3 regions of the Brumicola nitratireducens FR1064 genome follow, and region 2 is predicted to be linked to each of the others. Evidence: predicted binding sites of a transcription regulator. Region 2 holds the regulator's gene; each other region holds the start of a gene.

Region 1 (4,293 bases), 320 kb from region 2:
ATGAAGGCATTTTTTACTCTCAATAGATAAATACGAAGGGAAAAAGCCCCTAGGATTGTTGGGCGCGGATTGTACAGATTTATTATTCAATTAGCGACAAAATTTGCCAATTTGTCTGCAAAAATAGTTAAATACTTGATTATTCACTACTGAATCTAGTTTTTTTATCCCCTCCGTCATTCCTGCGCAGGCAGCAACCTCCTAAACCCACCCGCAAATCAAAAAATTATTTTGTTTGAATCTGCTGTAAATTATCGAAGTCCTTGCTTTCGCAAGGATGAGAGAGGATGTTTTGGATGGCCCAAAGTGTTTTGTTGATCTGCTGGGTTCGTAGCTTTACCTATTTATTTAACAAGAGAGTCATATCAATTTCTTCACTAACCCATTCTGCGGCGGGGTCAGACTCGAACCCAATTTTATAGGCAAGTCGGTTGATGCTGAAGTTTGCAGATAGCGTTGCACCATTGTCTTTCAAAAGGAATGAAACTGGCTGACTGATACCGCGCAATGTTAAATTTCCAGTAACATCGTAATCATTTCCTTTCGAAATTATTTGCTCACTTTCGAATAGTCCTTTTGGATGATTCTTAACATCAAACCAGTCACCCTCGGGCAGGGTGCTGTCATACGTGCTATCACCTGTCTTCGCAGATGCAACGTAAAATGTGGCTGTGATTGTCGGTGAATCTGCAGGAGGCAACACAAGTTCTGCATTCCATTTATTAAAAACCCCAGAGAATTTCATGCCGACATGCTCTCCAGCGAAACTCACTGTACTGTCTTTAGCGCTAAAGGTGAGTTTCTGTTGTGCAGCAGCCAATGGAGCAAACGTTAAGGCAAGCGCTATACATAATGTAGAGTAAAAGGTAAGTAAGTAGTCACATTTAATTTTTTTGTTTGTTTTATAGCTGTTGATCTTTGTTAGGTTAAGCAATACAAGCGTTTTTAACATGTAGTTATTTTCCCAAATATTTGTTGCTGTTGTGAGATTAATTAATCTTTGTGCTTTGACCACCACATTCGGTTTAATAAATTAAGGCCATGTGCTTTTTTGTGCCATATAACAGCAGCGATGTGACCTATAATCAGCGTAAATAGAACTGCGGCGGTTATCCAGTGTGTATTGTTGGCGACGGTTTCAACCGTCTTGTTTCTTGCAATCCCAGGAATATGCGGCCATTTTATCCAGTCTACAAACACAAAGGTTGGCAGTCCAAAAGGGCTTGCAGAGACCATTACCCAGCCGGATAAAGGCATGATCACCAAAGCCACATAGAGTAATAAATGTCCCGCCTTAGCCTTCTTTTTATTAGCATTTGACATAGCGCTTGGAAGACCCGGTGCCTTTGTGAAAATACGTACGCAGATTCGGATAAATAATGCCCAAAGCATGATCACGCCGGCAGCTTTGTGCAGCTGAAATAGCTTGTATTGGTCAGCTTTACTGATATCGGCATTGACCATATACAAGCCACTTGCCAGCATAAATACTAAACCAAGCACAACGGTCCAGTGCAAAAGAATACTCAGACTATGATAGCGCAATGATTTAGCAGCGGTCGCACTAGTCATCAGTTTTTACAAACTCACCTTCAATCATCACTTCAACTTCATCGCCAATGTTAGGTGCATATTTTCCCATGCCCCATTCGGTGCGCTTTATTGTTGTTGTGGCAGAAAAGCCCATCGTTGGTTTTCCACTAAAAGGTTGGCGTAACATTGCGCCGTTAAATTCTACGTCAAGTGAAACAGGTTTAGATACTCCCAGGAAAGTGAGGTCACCGTTCATAACTGCAGTTTTTTCACCCGTCATTTTTATAGAGGTTGAAATAAAATCGATGCTGGCAAATTTGCCCGCATTAAACCAGCTTTCGTCGGTTGCAAGTGTGTTATCAAAATCTTCTTTCTTTGGATCTGGGTAAGCCGTTTGAATTGACATAGGGTTGATTTTAGCCGTGACTTTACTCTTGGTTATATCAGACGGGTCATACTCGATTGAAGCATCAAAATCGGCAAAACGAGCGACATAATTAGACAGGCCTAAATGAGAAACTTTCCAGACAATTGAAGCATGGCTCAGATCAACGACGTATTCGCCTTCTGGCATATCGTTAAAGGGACTTTTTGCAAAAACCCAAGAGATACAGCCCGCTAAACTAAGAACAATAGTAAATGCTGTAATTTTTAAATAATTCATTTTGTCATTCCATTTTTTGTGATTATTTTACGAAGGTGAGTGCGCATAAGCGACTTCCACCGACCGTCAGACATCTTATGTATACCATTACGCTAATATGGCTTAAAAGTGCTCAAAAGTGTTGTAACTTTATTTTCTGGCTAAATTTTCAGTCACTTTGATTGTTCAACACTTTTTAGCGGTTGGACGATATTTATTAGTGTTGTTTTGCACCAATAAAAACATATTTATTTGCAGTTGCACTAAATTGGGTCTGATTGGGATCATTTTGGTGCAGTTTGGCTGTTTTAAACTTGTCACGGCTGAAGGCTAAGCCAGTGTTTACGCGGTTTTTTATTTGATTGCTAAATGGCACGAATATCGCTTATAGTTTTACATAGCTATTTTGAACGCATATAGGATAGTTTTAGCATTTGTATGGACTGCAAATCTGTACAAGGACATTTTTTTATTGGAGGACAGTATGTCAATCGAGTCGACATTAGAACTAATTAAAGAGAGCGAAGCGAAATTTATTGATTTGCGCTTTACAGATACAAAGGGTAAAGAGCAACACGTTACTATTCCTACTCACCAAGTAGATGAAGACTTCTTTGAAGAAGGTAAAATGTTCGATGGTTCTTCAATTGCTGGCTGGAAAGGCATAAATGAATCCGACATGGTGCTTATGCCTGATCCAACAACTGCAGTATTGGACCCGTTTGCTGAAGAAACACAGATAAATATTACCTGTGATATCTTGGAACCATCGACTATGCAGGGTTACGATCGTGATCCGCGCACTATTGCAAAGCGTGCTGAAGAGTTCCTAAAATCAACTGGCGTTGGCGATACTGTATTATTTGGTCCTGAGCCAGAATTCTTCCTATTCGACGACGTTCGCTACCACACTGATATGTCAGGTTCTTTCTTCAAAATTGATGCTGAAGAAGCTGCATGGAACTCTGGTGCTGAGTTCGAAGGTGGCAACAAAGGCCATCGTCCGGGCGTTAAAGGCGGTTACTTTCCAGTTTCACCTGTCGATTCAGCGCACGATACTCGTGCCGCTATGTGCCTAGTAATGGAAGAAATGGGACTCGTTGTAGAGGCTCATCACCACGAAGTTGCGACGGCCGGCCAAAACGAGATCGCTTGCAAATTCAACAGCATGGTTAAGAAAGCAGACGAAATTCAAATTTATAAGTATGTTGTACACAACGTAGCTGATGCCTACGGACAAACTGCAACCTTTATGCCTAAGCCGCTTGTAGGCGATAACGGTTCTGGCATGCATTGCCATATGTCAATTAGTAAAGATGGCAAGAACACCTTTGCTGGCGACAGCTACGCTGGTCTTTCTGAAACTGCTTTGTTCTACATTGGCGGTATTATTAAGCATGCTAAAGCAATCAATGCGTTCGCAAATGCGTCGACTAACTCTTATAAGCGTTTGGTGCCTCATTTCGAAGCGCCTGTTATGCTAGCTTATTCTGCGCGTAACCGTTCAGCTTCTATTCGTATTCCTTACGTAACAAGTGAGAGAGCGCGCCGTATTGAAGTTCGTTTCCCTGACCCATCAGCTAACCCATACCTAGCATTTACTGCGTTATTGATGGCTGGTCTTGACGGTATTAAAAATAAGATCCATCCAGGTGAGTCAATGGATAAGGACTTGTATGATTTACCTGCTGAAGAAGCAGCGTCTATCCCTCAAGTTGCTCGTTCATTAGAAGAAGCGTTAGCTGCATTGAATGTTGACCGTGATTTCTTAACAGCCGGTGGCGTTATGAGCGACGACATGATTGATGCGTATATAGAGCTAAAGACTGCTGAAGTACAAAGAATTAATATGTCAACGCATCCAGTTGAGTTTGAGTTGTACTATAGCGTTTAGAACTGCGTGTAAGCGCTTATTATTTAGAACGCGGAGCCGATATAAACCTACTATACCGGCTCAGCACTCACTAAATATAATAATCTATACTAAAGCCTGTGTTTACAGGCTTTTTTTTTATGTTAAAACAGCTACACTAAGCTAGCTACACGAAGAGAGCGTTATTAATTAGGGCAAATATATGAATATAGCAAAGTTCTCAACATCGACACGCTTTATAATG
Region 2 (4,293 bases):
AAGGAAATGCGGAGCTTTATCAAAATGCGTTTAGTATAAAAACCGACTCAATTATATACAACATTATAAAAGAGCAATGGCAGGCGCAGAAAGACACCGATAGTCAGCAGCAAGTTGTGACCGTATTTGATGGCGATACTTTGAAAAAAACAAAAGAAGCAATGGAAAAGCAAAAGGAAAATAAAAAGTGAGTACCTTGTTTGCAAAACACCTCGCTAAATCATACAAAGCTAGACAAGTTGTAAGAGACGTTAGCTTGGAAGTGTCCACAGGCCAAATTGTTGGCTTGTTAGGCCCAAACGGCGCAGGTAAAACAACGACGTTTTATATGATTGTCGGCTTGGTACCGCTTGATAAAGGTGAAATTTTTATTGACCAATTAGACATGTCAATTCAACCTATGCACGAGCGTGCGAGACATGGCATTGGATATTTGCCCCAAGAAGCCTCTATTTTTCGTAAATTGACCGTGTATGAAAATCTAATGGCAATATTACAAACACGCAAAGAATTGGCAAAAGATCAACGTGAACAAGAAGCTGACGACTTAATGGACGAATTTAATGTCAGTCATATCAGAAATAATTTAGGCATGAGTTTATCCGGTGGAGAGCGCCGCCGCGTTGAAATTGCACGAGCTTTAGCTGCAAATCCTAAGTTTATTTTACTCGATGAACCATTCGCCGGTGTTGACCCAATTTCTGTTAATGATATAAAGAAGATCATTAAACAATTAAAAGAGCGAAACATTGGTGTGTTGATCACAGATCATAATGTACGTGAAACGCTAGATGTCTGTGAAAAAGCATATATTGTAAGTCACGGTGAGCTGATTGCATCAGGAACCTCTGCTGAAGTACTCAGTAACCAAAAAGTGAGAGAAGTGTATCTCGGCGACCAATTTGTATTATAGGTGTATCATGTTTTGTAACTGGCTTTTATCACCATTAGAAATAACTGAAGGACATCAATGAAACCTTCACTGCAGTTAAAATTTAGCCAACAGCTAACAATGACGCCTCAGCTTCAGCAGGCGATAAAGCTGCTACAATTGTCTACATTGGATCTTCAGCTCGAAATTCAGGAAGCGTTGGATTCCAACCCTTTACTAGAAATTGACGAAAGTGAACACAACAACGACAGCTCAGACAGTGACTCTGAACCTCAAGACTATACTGATAAAAACTCACTCAGTGCGGAGAATTCAGATAACGTTGACAGCCACGACGCACTCGAAAACAACCAAATTCCTGATGACTTACCACTAGACAGCTCTTGGGAAGAATATCTAAGCGCCTCGTCTGCGCCAGCCAACATATCCAACGGCCCCGCAGATGATGACTACATATTTCAGGGCGAAACCACCGAAAATATCCAAGACCATCTAATTTGGCAGATGGAATTAACCCCGTTTTCAGATATAGACCGCTCTATTGCTATTGCGATAATTGACTCAATTGATGAGTCTGGTTATCTCACTGTTAGCAGCGAGGAAATTTTAGATAGCTTACAAAACGAAGAAATTGAATTGGACGAAGTTGAATGCGTTCTAAAACGCATTCAAATGTTCGACCCTATTGGTTCCGGCTCTCGTACTCCTCAAGAGTGCTTAATGGTGCAATTAGCCCAATTTGATCCTGCAACGCCTTGGTTGGCTGAAGCCCGTCTGTTGTTAACAGAACACAGCGACTTGTTAAGCAGCAAAGACTACCGCACATTGATGCGTAAAACTCGATTGAAAGAAGACCAGCTGCGAGAAGCAATGCGCCTATTGCAAACGCTTAACCCAAGACCAGGAAGCACAATTGCCGTTAAAGATTCTGAATACGTTATTCCTGACGTGTCTGTTGCGAAAAAAAATGGTCGTTGGACAGTTGAGCTGAATGGTGATTCTTTGCCACCGCTGATCGTCAATAAAGAGTATGAAGCACTCAGTAAAAGCACTAAAAATTCGAACGATTCACAATATATTAAGTCACACTTACAAGAAGCTAAATGGTTTATTAAGAGCTTAGAAAGTCGCAATGAGACACTATTGAAAGTATCTCACTGTATTGTTCAGCAGCAAATGGGCTTTTTTGAACACGGTCCAGAAATGATGAAACCAATGGTTTTAAATGACGTTGCTGAGATGGTCGATATGCATGAGTCAACTATTTCAAGGGTTACCACCCAGAAGTATATGCATACGCCCAGAGGCATTTTCGAGCTTAAGTACTTTTTCTCTAGCCATGTTTCAACTGAATCTGGCGGTGAATGTTCGTCGACAGCAATAAGAGCACTCATCAAAAAGCTCGTTGCGGCGGAGATTGTCAGCAAACCACTTAGTGATAGCAAGATTGCGCAATTGTTGGCCGATCAAGGAATTCAAGTTGCTCGACGAACCATTGCGAAATATCGAGAGTCCCTCTCGATTCCCCCGTCGAACCAAAGAAAAAGTCTGCTGTAGACTTCATAAGAGGACGTAACATTATGCAAATAAATCTAACTGGTCATCACGTTGATATTACTGATTCACTAAGAGCATACGTCGACAGTAAATTCGAACGATTAGAAAGACACTTCGATCATATTAGTAATGTACATGTAGTGTTAAATGTAGAGAAAATAAATCAAAGAGCTGAAGCAACACTTCATCTCAAGGGTGACGTTGTTCACGCTAACGCTGAACATACTGACATGTACGCAGCCATCGATGGACTGATTGACAAGTTAGATCGCCAAGTTATAAAGCACAAGGAAAAGTCAAAACGACATTAGTCGCCTACGAATTATGATTATATCTGATATTATTTCACTCGACCGCACTGAATGTGCGGTTGAGTGTCAAAGCAAAAAACGAATTTTTGAAGTCATCAGCGAAATTGCAGTGAAGGGAAATCCACAGCTCAATTTAAATGATGTGCTTGCGAGCATGTTGGCGCGCGAAAAAATGGGTAGCACAGGCATAGGTAACGGTATTGCTATACCACACGGCAGAATTGAAGGAATACAGGATATAGTTGCTATCATTGTCACTAGCGAAGAACCGATCCAATTCGATGCAATAGACGACAAGCCCGTAGATATATTTTTCGCTTTATTAGTGCCCAGTGAACAAACCCAAGAGCATCTTCAAACGCTTTCATCTATCGCGCAAAAATTGAGCGATAAAAACATAGTAAAAGCGTTAAGAAACGCTGCTACTAGAGACGAAATTATTTCAGCACTAGCGTAAAAATTAACCACACGGTGAATTATCCCACCGTTTCATAACTGTTATCTACCTCTAAAGGACCTGCACACGTGAAACTCTTGATCATCAGTGGTCGCTCTGGCTCAGGCAAATCAATTGCATTAAGGGCCTTGGAAGACCTAGGGTATTATTGCGTCGATAACATACCCGTAAATTTGCTGCCGACACTTACTCATGCACTCGCCGATGAAAGCGAAAAAGTAGCGGTGAGCGTCGATGTTAGAAACATGCCTAAAATGGCGAATGAGCTTAGCGAAATTGTGGACTTTTTGCCCAGTATTTGGGAAGTTACCATTTTGTATTTAGACGCTAGTGATGATGTATTGATTAAGCGCTATAGTGAAACAAGACGTTTGCACCCGCTCTTCAAACTCAATAAATCACTGGCCGAATCAATTGAGGCGGAACGAGAAATATTAGTGCCTGTATCGGAAAAAGCGGATTTACATATCAACACCGATAATTTATCACTGCACGAGCTTTCAGAACTAATTCGAGAAAGAGTGTTAGGTAAAAAAAGCGCAAACTTAGTCCTAGTATTTGAGTCGTTTGGCTTTAAATACGGCATTCCAAGAGATGCAGATTATGTATTTGACGCCCGTTTTTTGCCTAACCCACACTGGGAGCCCGACTTAAAGCCCTTGAATGGATTAGATGGCCCGGTACAGTTATTTTTAGGGGGACAGCCACTTGTCACCAAATTCATATGGCAAATTCAAAACCTGATATCAACTTGGCTGCCACATTTAGAAAGAAACAACCGCAGCTATGTTACTGTTGCTATAGGTTGCACCGGCGGGCAGCATCGCTCTGTATTTGTGGCAGAGGCGCTTGCAAATAGCTTCCGTGCAAGCCATGGGGATGTACAAATCAGACACCGTGAATTGAAGTTGAGCAAAAAAGAAGAGATTGATCCAAATACACTGAATGAGTCTCAGCATGATCGTTGAAAAGCAACTTACTATCGTAAATAAATTAGGCCTGCACGCGCGCGCAGCGACTCAATTAGCAAAATTAGCTAATCAGTTTGAAGCGACAATAACAATGCATCAAGAGGA
Region 3 (4,293 bases), 1.8 Mb from region 2:
ATTCTTACGATACCAAAAGGCACTCGGACATCTGAAGAACTCAATGCACTGCAGTCAACAGTAACGTTCACCAAACTCGCCGTAGTATCGTCTGCAAGTCACGGAATGCGGCTATCCACGCTGCTCGATAATCAAACCACATTTGAATACGTATTTATTCCAGTTGCTCATCTAAACGTAAACGACACGCCAATAAGTTTCGGCCTACCTCAACTAGGAAGCATAGAAAAAAGTAGCAGAGCTTTTTACGCTTATTTTGCAAACATTGAGCTTTGGTTTAATGAATAGTAAAAATTTTTCAATGACTTAAGACTCCTTTATAGGTGCACACTGCTACTTAAACAGCAAAAAAAGTATGTAAATACATCTATTGTATTAATCTCCATACAGTCTACAAATCGCGTTTACCGTAGTATAGATATCATATAAGACGGGACGGCAATTTATGAGCATCCATTCAATACAACAACGACTTTTTCCTAACGCTGTGACAAAAAGACGGTCTAACAAGCTTGTGGCGTTCATCAAGAAAAGTTGGGGCTCTTACCAAAAATTAAAGGAAGCACACGAAATAAGCTATCACTTTTCTCAGTTTCTAGCGCCTGTGATTGCCAACTCCCACCACAAAAAACAATGCGTTTACGGACTTAGACACAATGTTTATTGCGAAGAACTTAATTTTGAACCCATTAAAGATGACAAGCAGGAAATAGACGAGTTTGATGCGTTTTCTGAATACTGCCTTATTCAGCATGTGCATTCAGAGGCATTTGCAGGCACAGTCAGAGTAGTTAGCCCTATGAAAGAGGGAGAGCTACTGCCGATCGAAAAGTACTGCATGAATACCATTACAGACGATAACTTCTCGCCTACCAACTTCAAAAGAGCGGAAATATGCGAGATTTCACGATTAGCAGTACCAGCCGCTTTTAGACGTAGAAAAGCAGATCATTTTATTGGTGCAGCCACTGGAAATATAAATAAATTTATTTATTCAGAAACTGAATTGCGGTGCTTTCCCTTTATTGCTGTGGGGCTTTATTTCTCTGCAGCGGCCTTAGCGCTAAAACTAGATAAAAAACACGCGTTCGTTATGATGGAGCCGAGACTAGCAAAAAGCATGGGCTATGTGGGTATTAAATTTAAACAAATAGGCCCTGTTGTTGACTACCACGGCAAGCGTGCTCCTTACTATATCAATGCGGATTTACTTTATTCTAATCTGAGCAAGGGCTTTAAGGTTATGTTAGAGAACATTCAAGAGCATATTGATGGGCAGAAGATAGAACTTTAATTTGTTCTTTATCATTTAGGTTAAAATAAGACATAAAAAAACCCGCTCAAATGAGCGGGTTTTTAATATGTAAGAAGTATTACTTGTTACGACGGCGAGCTGCGAAAGCTAAGCCGAATAGACCTAAGCCCATGAATGCTAATGTGCTTGGAGCTGAAATTGTTGCAGCTTGGACTGTTCCGTCACCAGTTAATGCATATAGTTTTTGGGTAGAAAACGTCGGATCATTTCCTTCACTAAAGCTTGAACTCAATCCTCGAGTATTTGCTTCATACATCAAATTGAAAAAAGGCAGGAAATTGTTCTGAGCGATTCCACCGGTAACATCAACAAGGAATTGGCTACTACCCGCAGCTAATGCTTGGTCATAAAATAGTGCCCCGAAATCTGGAGTATAACTAAACTCTTCAAGCATTGTAGACAACCACAATGTACCGTTAGTCGCCTGCCCTACCTCTGTAGCGATTGTAGCCGCATTCGCAGTAGCCGCAGCAGAGACATCAAACTCACCAGCATTGTCATAATCTAAATATATATTTAACCAAGCTGCGTCAGCATTAATTTGTGGCGTTAAACGTGGACCAAAGACCGTGTCTTCCATTGTGATATCTTCAAGAAAAATACCACCGAAACTGAACGTCAACTCACAGCCTGAACAGCTTGGGTTACCACCGTTTCCTGTGTTCATCAAGAACTCGCCAATACCTACAAGCTCTGGCCTGTCACCGAGTAAACTGGTCAAATTCGTCATTGATGGAGTAACCGCATTTGCGTCTACCGCTGAGTTAACACCTGCACCAGTGTCTTGGCCAGTTGCTGTATTAGTGGTCGTCCACCACTGTGTATAATCTACTGTCGATTCAAAGTTAGGCTGACCTGCAAGTGCATCCCAATAAACGCCACCCGCAGCAGATACAACACCTGCATTCGCCGACGAACAAGCTAATGCAAGAGTTGCTGCCAATGCTAGTTTTTTCATTTCATTATCCTTTGGTTAAAATTAACTTTCTCTATTTAGTCTAAGCACACTTCATGCCAATTATTAAGCCGCTGTTTTTAATGGCTATTTTTTTTCAAATTAATTTCGCTGTAAAAAATATCGACACCTTACAAGTACTTTTTCAATCTTAGATTAATTTCAACCTTCAATTTAGGATCTACTGTCCTAATGTTTTTTAGTACTCTTACTGCGTTTTCTTTTTGCCCAACACCATATAGTGCATCCGCATAGTTAAAGAAAATATTAATATCCGTCGGGTTATTTTTAAGCGCTAACGCTAAAAGACTTTGCGCAGTTTTGTAGTTCTCTTCACGCAAATAGGTTTGTGCTAACGTATCTAAAAAATTGGAGTTAGTTGGAAATAAATCAACAGCCTGTTGCGCAAAATTTCTTGCCTGTGAAATCTCTCCCTTCTGCAAACTTAGCCAAGCAATATTATTCATCGCTACGGCATTTTTAGGATATTTCTGTAAGAGCATCATATATTCTTCAATTGCAGCGTCAGGATCTGTCCACATTAATACGTCAGCTTTAAGCATTTTAGCTAGTGCATCATCAGGAAAGCTAATCAAATGACTATTAATTGCTTCAATCGCTTTGTCACTTTGTAACATACCCAAATATGCATTATTTACCTGAGATAAATGAAAAAAGTTGGGTTCATTTTCATATGCAGCAATTAAAAGAGGTAAAGCTTTGTCATACTTTTTTGTCAGCAGCAAATAACGACCGTACTGATTTTTGTAAAACAGGCTTTTTTGCACCTCAGGAGATATACTTGTCAATACTCTTTTAGCTATCGCTTCATCTCCCAAGTCAATTGCATATTGTGCGGCGAACAGGCTAAACAATTCGTTATCTTTAAAACGTAAAAGTCCTTCTTTTACCAAATTATAAATTCCAGGAACAAGCCTTTTTGCTTGAGGTTGAGACAATAGCTTAATATATGCAAAGGCATCATTTGGCTGAATCCTTACCCAAGATTCAAGCAAATTTACGGCATTTTTATGCTGTTCATTGTAGGTGTATGCATCTGCTAAAAACACCCAAATTGCTCTTGGTGTGTTTGCTGTAAATTGGTGATTTTTTAGAAGCTCAATAACCTTCAAAGATAGTTTTGCATCGGTTAGAGCCTGCGCATACCAAAACTTGTATGCCGCTTGATTATCAAATTCGTATGCTTTCTGGAAAAACGGTAAAGAACGCTCTGGCTCGCCAATTTTAATATTAATAGTTCTCATTGTTTTCAATAGTGAAACATTGAGAATATTGTCGCTAAGCGATTCACTCAGTGTTTTGTATGAAGCATCATAATCATTGTTTTCAAATTGCTGTATTGCAATAAAATTTGAGCTTATAGCTTCATTCTTTGACAGTGTTTGAATCTTGGCAGCTATCGCTAAGGCTTCATCATTCTCTTCAAGGTTCGCGTGCGATAGCATAAGAGCGTTTAACGCCATTAAAGAGTTTGGCTCAGTCTGCAAATACTTAAGGCTCAATGTTTTGGCTTGCTCAAAATCTTGACTATTAAAATAATAAGAAACCAACGTGTAAAGGCTATCTGCACTTGGGTTTACTTTAAGTTCATTTTCTACCACTTCAATTGCAGTCACGTTACCCATCTTCACCAACGCCCTAGCTATACTAGTATTGCTACTCATACCTTTTTCAATGATCTGTTGTTCGAGTTTTTCAGCCATATCAAACTCGCGATTTGCAAGTAAGTTCTCAATTGTCGAAGCCGTGATATTGGGAAATGACTCAACGCCACTCTCGCGTTGCATTAAGGTTTCGGCCACATCGGCTTCATACCCTAATTTTAATTTCGTATACAAATAGGCAGCGTTAAACGATGCGTCTCGTTGAATATCGCTCCCCATTGTCTGAAAATGTTGATAAGCAGCTTCGTAATTTTGAAGAGACATTGACGATAATGCAGCGATACCTCTGACGGTTGAATCTGAAATTCCATAAGTAATCGCTAGCTCAGAGTTTCTTT

Evidence for each region. Region 2 encodes sigma-54, which starts transcription at its own class of promoters, with help from an activator protein. Its sites were predicted from a motif close to GTTGGCACGNNNNTNGNNT; they were not measured.
Region 1: the regulator sigma-54 is predicted to act here: its motif matches at 2,545-2,563, upstream of glnA (glutamate--ammonia ligase).
Region 3: the regulator sigma-54 is predicted to act here: its motif matches at 2,316-2,334, upstream of GNIT_RS12030 (PEP-CTERM sorting domain-containing protein).

The regions. Positions count from the first base shown of each region.
Region 1 covers NC_016041.1:645,779-650,071, forward strand. The annotation lists gene typA (translational GTPase TypA) at 1-10, opposite strand, end outside; gene GNIT_RS02755 (YceI family protein) at 341-952, opposite strand; gene GNIT_RS02760 (cytochrome b) at 994-1,572, opposite strand; gene GNIT_RS02765 (YceI family protein) at 1,565-2,197, opposite strand; gene glnA (glutamate--ammonia ligase) at 2,661-4,070, shown strand; gene GNIT_RS02775 (DUF4124 domain-containing protein) at 4,252-4,293, shown strand, end outside.
Region 2 covers NC_016041.1:966,675-970,967, reverse strand. The annotation lists gene lptA (lipopolysaccharide transport periplasmic protein LptA) at 1-191, shown strand, start outside; gene lptB (LPS export ABC transporter ATP-binding protein) at 188-913, shown strand; gene GNIT_RS04215 (RNA polymerase factor sigma-54) at 971-2,449, shown strand; gene hpf (ribosome hibernation promoting factor) at 2,473-2,760, shown strand; gene ptsN (PTS IIA-like nitrogen regulatory protein PtsN) at 2,774-3,217, shown strand; gene rapZ (RNase adapter RapZ) at 3,286-4,185, shown strand; gene GNIT_RS04195 (HPr family phosphocarrier protein) at 4,175-4,293, shown strand, end outside.
Region 3 covers NC_016041.1:2,785,495-2,789,787, forward strand. The annotation lists gene GNIT_RS12020 (YdcF family protein) at 1-288, shown strand, start outside; gene GNIT_RS12025 (PEP-CTERM/exosortase system-associated acyltransferase) at 446-1,294, shown strand; gene GNIT_RS12030 (PEP-CTERM sorting domain-containing protein) at 1,374-2,273, opposite strand; gene GNIT_RS12035 (tetratricopeptide repeat protein) at 2,402-4,293, opposite strand, start outside.